Regions from separate parts of the Tardiphaga sp. 42S5 genome, predicted to be linked through region 1. Evidence: predicted binding sites of a transcription regulator. Region 1 holds the regulator's gene; the other holds the start of a gene.
The links. The regulator LexA, encoded in region 1, represses DNA repair genes until DNA is damaged. The targets are predictions, from matches to a motif close to TGTTCNNNNTGTGTTCNG.

Region 1 (7,969 bases):
TCCACGGATGCCGACGCTCGCCGGCCTGCAGCGCCGCGGCATTCCCGCTGAAGCGCTGCGCGAGTTCGTCAAGCGCATCGGCGTTGCCAAGGCCAATTCGACCGTTGATATCTCGATGTTCGACTTCGCCGTGCGCGAGACACTGAACCGCACGGCACAGCGCCGCATGGCTGTGCTGAAGCCGCTCAAGGTGGTGATCGAGAACTATCCCGAAGGTCAGACCGAACAGCTCGAAGCGGTCAATCATCCCGATGATGAAGTGCTGGGCACGCGGCAGATCCCGTTCGGCCGCGAGCTCTACATCGAGCATGACGACTTCATGGAAGAGCCGCCGAAGAAATTCTTCCGCATGGCGCCAGGCCGCGAGGTCCGTTTGCGTTACGGCTATTTCATCACCTGCAAGGACGTGATCAAGAACGCTGCCGGCGAGGTGGTCGAACTGCGCTGCACCTATGATCCGGAAACCCGGGGCGGCAATGCGCCGGACGGCCGCAAGGTCAAGGCGACGATCCATTGGGTGAGCGCTGCAGATGCCGTGCAGGCGGAAGTGCGCGTCTACAATCAGCTGTTCGCCGATCCGCAGCCCAATGCGACCGAGTTCGCATCGCAGCTCAATCCGGACTCGCTGGAGACGCTGACCGGCGCCATGCTTGAGCCGGCGCTGGCGAGCGACAACACAAGCGATGTCGTGCAGTTCGAGCGCCAGGGTTATTTCTGTCGCGACAAGGATTCAGCGCCGGGCAAGCTGGTCTTCAACCGTACCGTCGGTCTGCGCGATAGCTACGCCAAGCTCGCTTGAGCAACCCCAGGGATTAGTTTTCGTATTCTGCATCCGTTCCGCTAGTCGCCGCTTGCCCTTCCGATAGCATTCGGACGGGCGAGCGTGGCGTGCGGGCGTTCGATGGCGCGGAGCGGGGATCAGCAACAGCGGCGGGGCCGATCCGGCACGGCGACCACATGGCCGCCGCCGGCCACGGCAGGCGTCGCTCTCCCGTCACCGACGTCATCAACGTCGGGCTTCGAGACGCTCTGGACGTGGGTGTGGGCCGAAGCTGGTCCCGGTCGCTTGCTGCCTTGGGTGCCGATCGCTTTCGGGACCGGCATCGCGCTGTATTTTGCCGCTGAGCATGAGCCGGTGGCCTGGGTTGCCGCTGCGACGGCAGGCCTTCTTTGCGTGGCTGCGTTTTTGCTGCGGCGGCAGCGATGGTTTCCCTTGATCTTGCTCATTGCGGCCATCGCGGCGGGCTTCGCGATGGCTGCCATGAAAACCGCGCGTGTGGCTCATGAGGTTCTGGCGAAGCCGCTCTATTCCGTCGCGATTACCGGCTTCGTCGAAACTCACGAGGAACGGGAGCGCACGGATCGCTTCGTGCTCCGCGTTGCCACGATGGACAGCCCGCGCGCCGCACCGAAGCTGACCCGTGTGCGGCTGTCGGTGAAGAAGGGCACGGCGCCTGCCGTCGGCAGCTTCGTCGAATTGAAGGCAAGGCTGCAGCCGCCGCTGTCGCCGCTCCGGCCGGGTAGCTACGACTTCGGCCGCGATCTGTACTTTCAAGGGATCGGCGCGTCCGGTTTTGTGATGGGCGGCATCAAGGCGGTCGACCCGCCGATACAGCCGAGTGTGGCGTTACGCTATTCGGCGACCATGCAGGGGCTACGCGACGCCATCGACGCGCGGATCCGCACCGTGCTCTCGGGCGATAGTCGCGCCATTGCCACGGCACTGCTCACAGGTCGCCGCGATGCGATTTCGGCTGACGTCAATGATGCGATGTTCATCTCCGGCCTCGGTCATGTGTTGTCGATCTCCGGCTATCACATGGCCGTTGTCGCCGGCGTGGTGTTCTTTGCGATACGCGCACTGCTGGCACTGATCCCTGTCCTGACGGTGACATTCCCGATCAAGAAAGTCGCAGCGGCTGCGGCGTTATTCGCAGCACTGTTCTACCTGCTGTTGTCAGGTGCTGAAGTCGCGACGCAGAGATCGTTTTTCATGACGGCCGTCGTGCTGATTGCAGTCATGGTCGATCGCCGGGCGGTGACGTTCCGCACCCTGGCGGTGGCAGCAATGGTTGTGCTGATCGTGGCGCCGGAAGCGTTGGTGCATCCGAGTTTTCAGATGTCATTCGCGGCGACGCTGGGGCTGGTCGCATTGGTGCAGATAGGCATGCCCGCGCTGTTTGCCTCGCCCGATCATTCCGCGACCGCGCGCGTGGCGCTATGGGGCGGACGCGAGATCGCGATGCTCGTACTGGCTTCGCTGGTCGCGGGCCTCGCCACCACGCCCTATGCCGCGTTTCATTTCCATCGCGTCACGCCTTATGGCGTTGTCGCCAATCTCCTGGCGATGCCGGTGGTCTCGGCGCTGGTGATGCCGGCGGGCATTCTCGGTTTGGTGGCCATGCCGTTCGGCTTTGACGGTGTGTTCTGGCGGCTGATGGATGTCGGCATCCAGTGGATGATTGTGGTCACGCAATGGGTGGCAGCCTTGCCCGGCGCCATCGGCCGGATGCCGGCCTTTGGCATCGGACCGCTGATATCAGCCAGTATCGGCATCATCGTGCTCGGATTGCTGCGCACGCCGTTGCGCTTCGCGGGGGCTGGCGTGCTGGTGCTCTCGATTGTCTGGGCGTTGCTGGTGAAGCAGCCGGATGTCCTGATCTCGGGTGATGGTCACAGTGTCGCGGTGCGGAGCAGGGACGGGCATCTCCACGTGATGCGCAGCGCCAAGGATACATTTCTGCTGAAAGAGTGGCTCGCCGGCGATGCCGATGCGCGTCTGCCGACCGATGCCTCCGTCAGCCACGGTGTGTCCTGCGACCGCGACGGATGCATCACGCCGCTGGCCGATGGCGCTTTGGTGGCGCTGGTTTTACAGCCGGACGCCTTCACAGATGATTGCGAGAAAGCGGCGCTGATCGTCACGACGAGACAATCGCCGAGGGATTGCAGGGCGCTGGTGATCGATCAGGATCGCTTGCAACGAAATGGTGCGGTGAGCCTGCAGCGAACCGCAAACGGCTTTACCATCGATGCCGTGCGGCCACGGGGCCTGGACCGTCCGTGGTCGCGCGCAATTCCCGATGAGCCCCAGCAAGATCTGATCCAGAACAGTCGTCCACCGCAAAACCGGCCGGTGGATGCGACGCCGGCGGAAACCGATCTTCAACCCGAAGATCAGTAATCCGCCGAGGCGCAAATCTCAGTAGCGGCGATACAGGCCGATCAGCTTGCCCTGAATGCGCACCCGGTTGGGTGGCAGGATACGGACCTCGTAGGCGTCATTCGCAGGCTCCAGCGCGATCGACGCGCCGCGGCGGCGGAAGCGCTTCAACGTGGCTTCCTCGTCGTCGATCAGGGCCACCACGATGTCGCCGGTGTCGGCGCTCTCGTTGCGCTGGATCAGCACGGTGTCGCCGTCGAGAATGCCGGCGTCCTGCATGGAATCGCCGCGCACTTCGAGCGCGTAATGTTCGCCGGAACCGAGCATGTCGGCGGGCATGCTGATGGTGTGGCTACGGGTCTGCAGCGCCTCGATCGGCGTACCGGCCGCGATCCGGCCCATGACCGGGATAGCAACCGTGCGGCCATTGTCATCATCACCGCTGTTGCTGGCGATGCTGGCGGCCGAACGCACCTTGCCAAGCGTGCCTTCGATGACGCTGGGCGTGAAGCCGCGGCGCCCGGTGCCGCCGGTGACCGGCGCGCCGAGCTCTGGCAGCTTGATGACTTCGATGGCACGGGCGCGGTTGGGCAGACGGCGTATGAAGCCGCGTTCTTCCAGCGCCGTGATCAGACGATGGATGCCGGACTTCGAGCGCAGGTCGAGCGCATCCTTCATCTCGTCGAAGGACGGTGGGACGCCGGCTTCCTTCAGCCGTTGATCGATGAATCGCAGGAGTTCGTATTGTTTGCGCGTGAGCATCTGAAGCCATCCTCAGTTGACGGTGTCGGCCGCCGCGTGCGTTTCAAAGGGCCTTCGAACGGTGAGCCTCAATCCAGAGACGATCGTTCGAAGATCGGTTGCGCGAGTTCGGGCACTCTCAAACTACTCAAAGCCACAGAATCTCGAAACAAATCATGAACGAACACTATATGTTCCATATGTGTTCTGCAATGCTTAATTTGCCGTCAACAGAACGCACGTTGAGCGAGGTTTGAGGAGGCTGTTCCTCACCAGTCGTCGATCCTCGACGGACATGGAAAATGCTTCCGCGGTCGCTTGGGCTACGCGGACGTCACGCGCCCAATGGGCGGCGGCGGAGTCGTGGAGCCGGTCGCCAGCGAGCGCTGAACCATGATCGTGTCGGCCCAGCGGCCGGAGCGATAGGCGACGCCGGGCAGCAAGCCGACGCGGGCAAAGCCGAAGCTCTCATGCAAGCCGAGCGAGGCCGTGTTGTCGGCATCGATATAGCCGATGATCTGCCGGAAGCCGGCCGCCGCGCAGACATCGATCAACTCGCGCATCAACAGCCGGCCGATGCCCCGGCCGACATGTCCGTGGTGGATATAGATCGAATGCTTGACCGTGTAGCGATAGGCCGGTCGCTTGCGGAACAGCACCACATAGGCATAGCCGACGACCTCGCCGCCTTGCGTGGCGACGAGATGCGGGAACCGTTTGCTGCGCAGGTTCTTGCGCCGGTCTCTGAGATCGTCGGGCTGCGGCGTGTCGGCGTCGCTGACGCCTTCCTCGACGCCTTGCCGGATGTGCCGGCGATAGATCGCCAGCATGGCATCGACGTCGGTGTCGCGTGATGGTCGGATGACGACCGGCTGTTCGAGTTCCGTTGGCAAATCAGGCTCCTTACGTGCTCCCTATTCGGAGACCACGTAAGTGTAAAGTCGGATCCGGCCATTGGCGTCGACCTTGCGGTAGATGCCCTGGATTTCGACGTCGAAGCCCGGGAAGGTGTTGAAGCAGGTCTCGAACATCCTGAGATAATCGATCATCGGCTTTGACCGTTCGGTGAGCCGTTCTCCGGGGACGATCGTGGCGATGCCGGGCGGGTAGACCACGAACGGCGTCGTCGCGACGCGCCCGAAGATCTCATCGATCGGGAGGTAATCGACGTCGTTGCGCACCAGACAGCGCGCGGCATCATGGGGTGACATGGCAATCTCCGGCAGATGGTCAGCGGAGAATTGCCTGGTCTGAAGTTCGCTCACATTGGCCTCGCGGAAGAACCGGTGCATGTCGCCGCATAGATCCCGCAGGCGTATGCCCGCGTAACGCGCGGGCCTGCGCCGTGCGAATTCCGGGATGACGTCTTCGAGCAGGGCGTTGTCGTCATGAAGCTTCTTGAAGGCGACGAGGCCCGATATCAGCGTGCCGGCCTTGCTGGCTTCCACGCCGGGTGTCAGCAGGAAGAGCAGCGAGTTGAGATCGTTCTTCTCCGGCACGATGCGGTTTTCGCGCAGGAACTGCGCCACCACCGGAGCAGGGATGCCGTGTTCCGCATAGCCGCCGGTGGTGCGATCGAAGCCGGGTGTCAGCACCGTCAGCTTGTTGGGATCGGTCATGGTGAAACCGGCTTCCATGCCGGGGAAGCCATGCCAGGCGGCGTCAGGTGCGAGCTGCCAATAAGCCGGATTGGTGGCCAGCTGGTCAGTGCCGATGCTTTCCCAGGGCACATTGTGAACGGCGCCTTCGCTGGCTGCGTCGGGAATCGCGACGCGCTCGGGCACGAAGGGTTCGAAGAACCAGCGACGCTCGGCGCGGGTTTCCTTCTCCTCGAATTCGCGGCGGACGGCGCGCATCTTCTTGCGCAGTTCGATGCCGAGGCGGATCGTATCGTCCCACAACACTTCGCCGGAGCGGCCCTTCATCATCTGCGCGCCGACATCCAATGATGCGAACAGCGGATAGAACGGCGAGGTCGAGGCGTGCTGCATGAAGCTTTCGTTGAAGCGCCGATGCTCGACGCGGCGTTTCTGGCCGCGGATATGACGATCCTTCATGTGGATCTGCGACGCCTGCGAGAAGCTCGCGAGCTGCTTGTGGGTCGACTGCGTCGCGATGATACCCGGCGAATCCGGGCCGAGGTCCTTGAGTCCCATGGCGAACCGGCCGGCATAGAGCGGGTGGAATTTCATGAAGCCCGCCCAGGCTTCGTCGAACAGGATGTAATCGCAGAGATGGCCGATACGCGCGATGATCATCTCGGCGCTGTAGATGGTGCCGTCATAGGTGCACTGTTCGACCACGGCGACGCGGAACGGGCGTGGACGCTTCCAGGCCTCGGGATCCGTGACCAGCGGATTGATACGGATGCGCTCGCGCAGCGCGTCCTCGTCGAGCGCATCCCAGTTCATCGGGCCGATCAGGCCCCAGGGATTGCGCGTCGTTGGCACATAGATCGGCACACCGCCTGAGATCATCAATGCGCCGTGCAAGGCCGCCTTGTGGTTGTTGCGGTCGAACAGCACGAGGTCACCATCGGTGACCAGAGCCGATAGCGCGACCTTGTTGGAGGTCGAGGTGCCGTTGAGCACGAAGTAGGTCTTCTCCGCGCCAAAAATCTGCGCGGCTTCCTTCTGCGCCTGCAAAGCAGGGCCCTCATGAGTCAGCAGATCGCCGAGATCGAGCACCGAATTGTCGAGGTCGTCGCGAAACACGGCTTCGCCGAGATGTTCCATGAACACGCGGCCGATCGGGCTGCGGCTGTAGAACACGCCGCCATTGTGGCCCGGGCAGGTCCAGAGCTGGTTGCCTTCCTCGGCATAGTCGACCAAAGCGCCGAAGAACGGCGTCTTCAGCGTCTCGGCATATTGCTTCAACCGGCTGATGAGATTCTTGGCGATGAACGGCGGTGTTTCCTCCGACAGGAAGACATAGCCGTCGATGAAATCGAGCACCTCGACCGGGACGTCTTCGAACCGCTTGCGACGGATCAGCAGGATGATGGGGAAATCGAGGCCCCGTTTGCGCATCAGGTTGATCAGTGCCGCGGTCTTGCCTTCGAGGCCCTTCTTGCCCCAGTCGACCACCATGCAGCCGATCGCCGCGTCGGTCTGGACCGCGATCGTTGCGTCTTCGAGCTTGCGCGCCTTGACGACCTCGAAGCCGGACCGCTCGATCTCATCGACGATCTGATTGAGGCGAATGCCCTCGAGATCGTCGGCGTCGAATGTTGGCATCGCAAACAGGAAATTGAAGCGTTTGAAATAGTCCATTTGTGCACCGATCTTGTTTCGCTGCGATGTCTCGCTGCGTTACGTGACAATTCAGTGACTGAAGCCGCGTTAAGGTATCTCAGTCAGAAAAAAGGTTTGGGAACATGCCGCAAGGTGGGAGTTCTGAACGCGGGGGCGTTCTGTGAGGGGGGCCGCTAGGTTGGCAGTCGTATGATGGCGCATGGATCACCGGCAGCCGCGGCCGGCGCGAATGGCTTGCGGATCAGAAGTCCTTCGGCAACAGCCAGATTTCCCAGCAGCGACGAGTCCTGTTTCATCACTGGTGTCGCCACCACGGTGCCGTCGCCACGGGTTTCCAGACGAGTGCGCAGGTAATCCTCGCGCTGGTCGTTGGCGGCGAGGTCGCGGCCGAGCACCGCGGGTTCGAGCGCGTGAGCGACCTCGTTTCGACCGGACAGCGCGCGCAGCAGCGGCACCATGAACAGGAAGCCGCAGACATAGGACGAGACGGGATTGCCGGGCAGGCCGATGACCCGCATGCTCTGCCGGCGTCCGTGCATCATTGGCTTGCCCGGCCGCATGGCGATGCGCCAGAACGCCATCTCGACGCCGGCATTGATCAGGGATTGCTGCACGAGGTCGTGGTCGCCGACCGACGCACCGCCGGTGGTGATCAGCACGTCGGCCTTCAGGTCGATCGCGCGCTGAATGGCTGATGTGGTCGCCTCCAGCGTATCGACGGCGATACCGAGATCGATCACCTCGGCGCCTTCGGCACGCGCCAGCGCACGCAGCGCGAAGCCATTGGAGAGCACGATCTGGCCGGGGCCGG
Region 2 (7,969 bases), 2.0 Mb from region 1:
GGTGAACCTTCTTGCCGTCCGAGCCCTTCAGGCGTTCGTCACCGGTGCAGAGTGGGATCAGCCAGTCGGAACGCGCCTGCACGTCTTCATTGGCGGCCTTGAGGGCTTCGTAATTGAACGTGTAGCCCTTGGCGTTCTCGTCGCGCGCAGCCCAGATCATGGTCTCATGCGCATTGGTGAAACGACGGCCGCGGAAATTCGGCATCGGATTCGATTTGCGCCACACGATATCGTTGAGGACCCAGAAGCCGAGGTCCTGCATGATCGCGCCGACGCGGAAAATGTTGTGATAGGAGCCAATCACCCAGAGGGTCGCCGACGGCTTCATGATGCGGCGTGCAGCCAGGAGCCACGCACGCGTGAAGTCGTCATAGGCGGCGAATGACGAGAACTTGTCCCAGTCATCGGTGACCGCATCGACATGGGATTCATCGGGGCGTTTGAGATCGCCCTTCAGCTGCAGATTGTACGGTGGATCTGCGAACACCAGATCGACCGACCCTGCCGGGAGTTTTGACATCTCTGCGACGCAATCACCAATGACGATGCTGCTGCTCGGAGAGGTTTCGAAGTGAGAGCGGGGCGCCCTTGCAGACGCCCCGCGACGCGAAACAACCATGACTCAATTACTCTGACTCAGGCGACGCTGTCGGCGACGCGGGACTAAACAACCGACAGGCAGACATTGACCGCGCAAAGTAAAAATCGACTTAATTGGTAACGAGTTCGAACTAGGCAAGTTTTGCCGGGCAGGGTAATGCTTAATGCAATGGAAATTTTGCGTCGCAACTGCGTTATGTGTGCGGGATCGTCTGCAACTCGTCTAAAATGCTGCGAATTGAAATGAAGGAATTGCCCCATGCGTTACGATGACTTCCGTCGCAGCGATAATATCGATGACCGTCGTGACGACAGCGGTGGCGGATATGGTGGCGGGGGCGGCGGTTTCGGTATTCCCGGTGGCGGCGGCGGTCTCGGCATAGGCACGGTGATTGTGCTTGGCCTCGTTGGCTGGGCGTTCGGCATCGATCCGCGCATTTTGATTGGCGGTGCAGAAATTCTCACCGGCGGCCAGCAGGCGCCGACCTATCAGACCGATCGGCGCTCGACGCCGACGAAATCAGGCGCACCCACCGACGAGATGGGCAGCATGATCTCCGGCGTGCTCGGCGAGATCGACGATCGCTGGGACGAAATCTTCAAGGAGAGCGGGCAGAAATATACCGGGCCGCAGATCGTGCTGTTTCGTAATGCCACCAATGGCGGGCGCTGCGGCAATGCGCAGTCGGCGATGGGGCCTTTCTACTGTCCGCCCGACAAGAAGATCTATCTCGACACTGGCTTCTTCCGTCAGGTCGAAACCAAATTCCGCGGTTGCTCGGGCAATGCCTGCAAATTTACCGCGGCCTATATCATTGCGCATGAAGCCGGCCATCACATTCAGAACCTGCTCGGGATCATTCCGCGCGTGACACGCCTGCAGCAGCAGGCCGGCAGCAAGGCTGAGGCCAATCTGCTGCAGGTCCGCGTCGAGTTGCAGGCCGATTGTCTGTCGGGCGTCTGGGTCAATCGCGAATCGAAGAAGCGCCCCGGTTTCCTCGAAGCCGGTGACATCGATGCTGCGCTGCAGACCGCGTCCGCCATCGGCGACGATACGTTGCAACGTCAGGCACAGGGCCGCGTCGTGCCGGACTCGTTCACGCACGGTTCTGCCGAACAGCGGAAGCGCTGGTTCATGACCGGCTATCAGCAAGGCAGCGTGCAGGCCTGCAACACATTTGCGACGGATCGGCTGTAGCGATGGAGCCTGATGCGACCAAGGCCTTCGTGCCGCTCAACATCGCGGTACTGACGATCTCCGATACGCGCTCGCTTGACGACGACAAGTCCGGCGCGACGCTGGCGGATCGGCTGACATCGGCCGGTCACACGCTGGCGAAGCGAGATATTGTCACGGACGATGTCGAGGCGATCCGGACGATCATGCGCGCATGGATTGCCGATCCCGGCGTGGACGCGATCATCACGACCGGCGGCACGGGGTTCACCGGCCGCGATGTCACGCCGGAAGCCATCGAGCCTCTGTTCGAGAAGCGGATGGATGGTTTCTCGATTGCGTTTCACATGCTGAGCCACGCCAAGATCGGTACCTCGACGATCCAGAGCCGCGCGACCGCTGGTACCGCCGGCGCGACGTTTATCTTCTGCCTGCCGGGTTCGCCCGGCGCCTGCCGTGACGGCTGGGACGGCATTCTTGCCGCGCAGCTGGATTACCGCACGCGGCCCTGCAATTTCGTGGAGATCATGCCGCGGCTGGATGAGCATTTGCGACGCCCGAAGGCGAAGGGCGCGTCGGTCTAGAGCACCAGTTCCCAGGTCTCGCCGATCAAATCCTGCCCGAAACTGCGATGCGGCTCGGTGGCGACCAGCGCGAAACCTGAATCCTGATAGATTTTTCGCGCTGCGCCAAGATTGCTCTGGGTCCACAGCGCGATCCTGCGATAGCCGCATTGCCGCGCAAAGGCGATGGATTCTGTCACCATGCGCTGGCCGAGCTTTTGTCCGCGCGCCTTGGGATCGATCAGCAAGAGCCGAAACTTGGCGACGTCGTCGGATGCCTTCACAAGAAACAGCGAGCCGACGGGCGCGCCATTCATCTCGGCGATCCAGCAGCGTTCGCACGCAGGATCACATGACGCGACGAATTCTGCGGCGATGTCAGCTACCAGCGCCTTGAAGGATGCATCGAACCCGTATTCGGCCGCATAGAGCTCGCCGTGACTGCGGATCACCCAGTCGATATCGCCAGGCTGGAGATCGCGTAGCACTGCAGGCCGAACGGCATCGGGGGCTTGGGCGGCCATGGTCAGGCGACGATGATCCGGCTGCGGAGCAATGTGCGTGATGACCGCCCGAGCTGGCGCAGCAGCCGCGCTTCGGAGCGCCGGGCATCGGGTGCGTAGCCGCCGAGACGATCGTAATGTTCGCGGGCGATCAGCAGGCCCTGATCGGCCTTGGGGCCTGTGATCATCCGGACCAGGTGCTTCAGGCCATCGCGAAAATTGGTCTCGTCATAGGGCGAGCGCGCATAGCGGAAAATGCCCGCGCGGGGGCGGTTGCTGGTCGAGACGCGCTGGATGAATTGCTGGGTCTCCTCGATCCAGCCGGCATCGAGCACGGCGCCGGCATGGAGAAACATTAGCCAGGGCGAGCGCGCCTGCTTGGCGCCGGCGGCCATCGCCGCGGCGCGCGATCCCTGCGAGGTCAGGAAGCCGCAGCCCGCGACATCGGCGACACGTTCGATGACATCGGTGCCAGCGCGATCGACCAGCAGCACTTCGCGGATCACACCGGCAGCAGCGCCCGGCACCAGCGCTGCCAGTGTGGCAACAGCGGGCTGTTCGACGCCTTCGGTGGGGATGATCACGCTCAGCATGGGTGTCGGATAATACCTCTCAACAACGGGGTGGCCGCGTTATCATTTCGTCATAGTCTATGCGGCACCGGTGGCTGCTGCAATTTCGGGGCGGTTCGACTTTCGGCCGCCTCTCTGAGGCGGCGGGAGAATGCACAGTGCCCCGGCCGTGTGCCACCCTATTTATGTTCTTGCTTTGTTCCGTCTGCGCGCTATCGTGGCTTCATGAGTCGCCAGATCGCTGCCCTCAAGCACCCGCCGGTCCCGGCGCCCTCCGATAAGCCGGCGGGTGCGCTTTCCCCTTTTCCCGAGATCGCGGTGGCGATCGACAAGCAGCGGCGGCGCGGCCGCGGTGCCCAGTCCAACGACAGCGGGCGCTACGAGGCCGAGGCCCGGGTCGCCTTTGATGACGGCTGGCAGAGCCTCGATGAATTGCCGCCGTTCAAGACGACCGTTGCGACGGACACCGCGCGCAAGGTCATCACGCGCAACGAGTCGCCAGATATCGGCTTCGACCGTTCGATCAATCCCTATCGTGGCTGCGAGCATGGCTGCGTCTATTGTTTCGCGCGGCCGACCCACGCCTATCTCGGTCTCTCGCCCGGGCTCGATTTCGAAGCCAAACTGTTCGTGAAGCCCGATGCGCCGGCGCTGCTCGAGAAGGAGCTGGCCGCCGCCGAATACGAGCCGAAGATGATCGCGATCGGTACCAATACCGACCCGTATCAGCCGATCGAGCGCGAGCGTCAGGTGATGCGCGGTATTCTCGAAGTGTTGGAGAAGACCGGTCATCCCGTCGGCATCGTCACGAAGTCTGCCTTGGTGACGCGCGATATCGATATCCTGGCGCGGATGGCGAAGCGCAATCTGGTCAAAGTGGCGTTGTCGGTGACGTCGCTCGATCCGAAGCTCGCGCGCACCATGGAGCCGCGCGCGTCGACGCCGTCGAAGCGGCTGGAAGCTTTGCGGCAGCTATCCGAGGCTGGCATTCCGACCACGGTGATGGTGGCGCCCGTGATCCCCGCGCTGAACGACAGCGAGATCGAGCGCATTCTCGATGCCGCCGCTCATGCCGGCGTCAAGGAAGCCAGCTACGTTTTGCTGCGGCTGCCGATGGAAGTGCGCGATCTGTTTCGCGAATGGCTGATCGCGAATTATCCGGACCGCTATCGCCATGTCTTCACGCTGATCCGCGAAATGCGCGGCGGCCGCGATTACGACTCGCAATGGGGCACGCGCATGAAGGGCACGGGGCCGATGGCCTGGATGATCGGTCGCCGCTTCGAGATCGCCTGCACGAAGCTTGGCCTCAACAAGCGTCGTTCGAAGCTCACCCTCGATCATTTCGAGAAGCCGGCCGGTGCCGGTCAGCAATTGAATCTGTTCTAACTCCGCAGGTCTCGCAGCGTACGGAGTGGTGGAGAGGGGACGTTGGCAGGAAACCAGAGCCTGCCAACGTCCCTCTTTTCGATCTATAGAGTGAGTACAGGAGTGACACGCATGACGATGACAAAACCACCCGCGCCAATCGCGCGCATGACGGTGATCACACTGGGCGTCGCGGATATACGCAGGAGCATTGCCTTCTACGAAGCGCTGGGTTTTACGCGAAAGGCCCGTGGCTCGGGCGATGCCATTGCCTTTTTCGACACCGGCGCCAGCGTCCTCGCGCTGTTTCCGTGGGATCAACTGGCGCAGGACGCGACATTGCCTGACCATCCAAGGCCGCAGGCGTTTCGCGGCAGCACGCTGGCGTGGAATTGCCGCTCGGAGGACGAGGTCGATGCGGTCCTCGCTTTCGCCGTCGATTGCGGCGGATCGTTATTGAAGCCGGCGCGAAAGACTGACTACGGTGGCTATTCCGGCTACTTTGCGGACCCGGACGGGCACGCCTGGGACGTGGTGACGGCACCGGGGATCGAGGTCGGTGACGACCGGCGAGTGCATCTGGACGATTAAAGCGGCAATCTGAATAGCGGGCACGATCCCGAGTTCCCGGTTGCGCGTGTTGGCCTGCTTCAGCAGGATCACCGGATGATTCGAGATGCGAAAAAGAAGCCCCCCGCCAAGCCGCGCAAGAGCAAGATCGTTGTCGCGCCATGCTTTACGCGCGAATTCGCGCTGCTGGAGAGAGGCATCTGGCCGGTGGCTGGTTGCGACGAGGCCGGGCGTGGTCCGCTGGCAGGACCGGTGGTTGCCGCCGCGGTTGTGTTGGACCCGAACAACATTCCAAAAGGCCTCGACGATTCCAAGAAGCTGACAGAGAGCAAGCGCGAGGCGCTGTTCGAGGAAATCTGCGCTACGTCGTCCTTTGCCGTCGCCTACGCATCACCCACCCGGATCGACCGAGACAATATCCTGCGGGCCTCGCTCTGGGCGCTGGCGCGTGCGGTCGCGTCGCTCCCGGACGCGCCGAAACATGTGTTTGTCGACGGCCGCGACAAGATCGATACGACGGCCGATTGCGAGGCCGTCATTGGCGGCGACGCGTTGGTGCTCTCCATCGCAGCAGCCTCGATCATCGCCAAGGTGTCGCGCGACCGGCTGATGTGCCGGCTGGCCGAGGATTGCCCGGGCTACGGTTTCGAGATCCATAAGGGCTATGGCGTGCCGCAGCATATGGCCGCGCTGAATGAACTGGGGCCCAGCATTCATCATCGCAGCCTGTTCGCGCCGGTTGCTGCGGCGCGTGCGCGTCATCAGGCTGGCGTCCGTGCGGCGGGTCTGATCGAAGTCCACACCACCATCGATATCGATATATCCGCCTGAGCGCTCAGGCGGTTGCCTCTCTTGGCTCTGCGCCGTATCACCTGAGCACGCTTCATTCCCTGCTGGCCGGTTCAGACGTTCAATGCGTTTCACCTCCCTGATCGTCGAACTGATCCGCGCCCGGCCGCGGCTGGTGTTCTGGATCGTCGTGCTGTGTCAGGCGGCGATCTGGCTCGTCGTCCCCCTGCTGCTGTATCGCGGGCCGCCGGGCGATCTCGCCACCGTGTTGGCCTATGGCCGGGAATATCAAGTCGGTACCCATATGGGACCGCCGCTGGCGTTCTGGTTGGCCGATATCGCCTTCCGGGCCGCCGGCAATCATGTCTTCGGTGTCTATCTGCTGGCGCAGATCTGCGCCGTCCTCACCTTCCGCGCGGTCTATCAGCTGGGCAGTGCCATCGTCGGCGGCCCGCAGGCTGTCATCGCCGTGCTGCTCACCATGACGGTTACGGCCTTTAGCACGCCCGGCATCGAATTCGGCCCGCTGATCCTGGCGCGTCCGCTCTGGGCGATGTTCCTGCTGCATGCCTGGCTGGCAATCGGGCAGGGGCGTCGCAATGCCTGGTTCGCACTGTCGATCGAGGCCGGCCTGCTTTTGCTGACCACGCCCCATGCGATGTGGCTGCTGCCGCTGCCACTCGTCTTCGGGCTCGCGACATCGCGGGGCAGGCGTAACCTTGCTTCGTTCGACCCGCTTTATGCCTTACTGGTCATCGCGGTGCTGACATTGCCATGGGCTATGTGGGTGATCCGGGCCGGGGCACCGATTGTGCCTGTACCACCGCAACTGACCGATATCGCAGGCCAGGCGCGGCAGTGGGGCGTGCTGATGGCCTGGCTGCTTGCGTCAATTACCGGCGTGATCGTTCTCACGGTGATGAACTGGGGCCGCATCGTTCCGAAGACCGAGGAAGCTCCCATCATCTTCCGCCCACCGGTCGATCCGCTGGCCCGGGGCTATGTGTTTTTCTTCGCACTCGCGCCGGGATTGCTCGGCAGCCTGTTCGCCGCGCTTTACGGCCTCGATCGCGTTGTCGGCGGCGCCGGCATTGCGCTGGTCATGTCGGGTCTGGCCGTCGTCGTGGCGTCGGGCGATCTGATCGCGCTGCGGCGCCAGCGCGTGCTGCGCAAGGTCTGGGCCTTCGCCATCATCGCTCCGGCCCTCGCAGCCTTCGCCAGTCTTGTGATTCTGCCTTGGGTCGATGGTCCCGAGGATGTCACAGCGCTGCCCGCGCGCGAGATCGGGCGCTTCTTCGGTGAGAGTTTCGAACGTCGCACCAATCGTCCACTGTCGGCGGTCGCAGGCGATGCGCAACTCGCAGCATTGATCGGCATGAGCGCGTCACGGCCGCATCTGCTGAACGATGCGGTGCCTTCGCGCACGCCATGGATCACGCCCGCGAAGTTCGCCGAGACCGGCGGCGTCGTGGTGTGGCGCGCGGCAGATACGATCGGCACGCCGCCCGCGGAGATCGCGCAGCGCTTTCCCAACCTCGTGCCGGAAGTGCCGCGCGCCTTCGAACGTCTGGTGAATGGCCGGCAGCCCTTGCTGCGAATTGGCTGGGCGATCGTCCGGCCGAAGGCGCCCTAGACGAACGCCTTTGCTAGCTGGTCCTGCCCGACGGCGCTTCCAGCGCCTTCGCGATCGCGCGCAGATCCATCCAGGTCATCCGCTTGTAGGACGGCGAACGTAGCAGATAGGCCGGGTGAAACGTCGCCAGCGCTTTGATCTTGCGGGTGCCGGTGTCGTAATCGACCCAGCGTCCCCTGGACTTCATGATGCCG

Region 2: the regulator LexA is predicted to act here: its motif matches at 3,602-3,619, upstream of SFY93_RS08300 (PA0069 family radical SAM protein).

Annotation. Positions count from the first base shown of each region.
Region 1 is NZ_CP139027.1:3,782,833-3,790,801, forward strand. Features, by position in the region: gene SFY93_RS17495 (glutamine--tRNA ligase/YqeY domain fusion protein) at 1-799, shown strand, start outside; gene SFY93_RS17500 (ComEC/Rec2 family competence protein) at 902-3,184, shown strand; gene lexA (transcriptional repressor LexA) at 3,203-3,925, opposite strand; gene SFY93_RS17510 (GNAT family N-acetyltransferase) at 4,228-4,797, opposite strand; gene SFY93_RS17515 (Orn/Lys/Arg family decarboxylase) at 4,819-7,176, opposite strand; gene glp (molybdopterin molybdotransferase MoeA) at 7,332-7,969, opposite strand, start outside.
Region 2 is NZ_CP139027.1:1,773,645-1,781,613, forward strand. Features, by position in the region: gene SFY93_RS08275 (site-specific DNA-methyltransferase) at 1-619, opposite strand, end outside; gene ypfJ (KPN_02809 family neutral zinc metallopeptidase) at 860-1,798, shown strand; gene moaB (molybdenum cofactor biosynthesis protein B) at 1,801-2,361, shown strand; gene SFY93_RS08290 (GNAT family N-acetyltransferase) at 2,358-2,864, opposite strand; gene SFY93_RS08295 (glycosyltransferase) at 2,867-3,436, opposite strand; gene SFY93_RS08300 (PA0069 family radical SAM protein) at 3,641-4,804, shown strand; gene SFY93_RS08305 (VOC family protein) at 4,922-5,374, shown strand; gene SFY93_RS08310 (ribonuclease HII) at 5,450-6,184, shown strand; gene SFY93_RS08315 (glycosyltransferase family 39 protein) at 6,267-7,775, shown strand; gene SFY93_RS08320 (uracil-DNA glycosylase) at 7,789-7,969, opposite strand, start outside.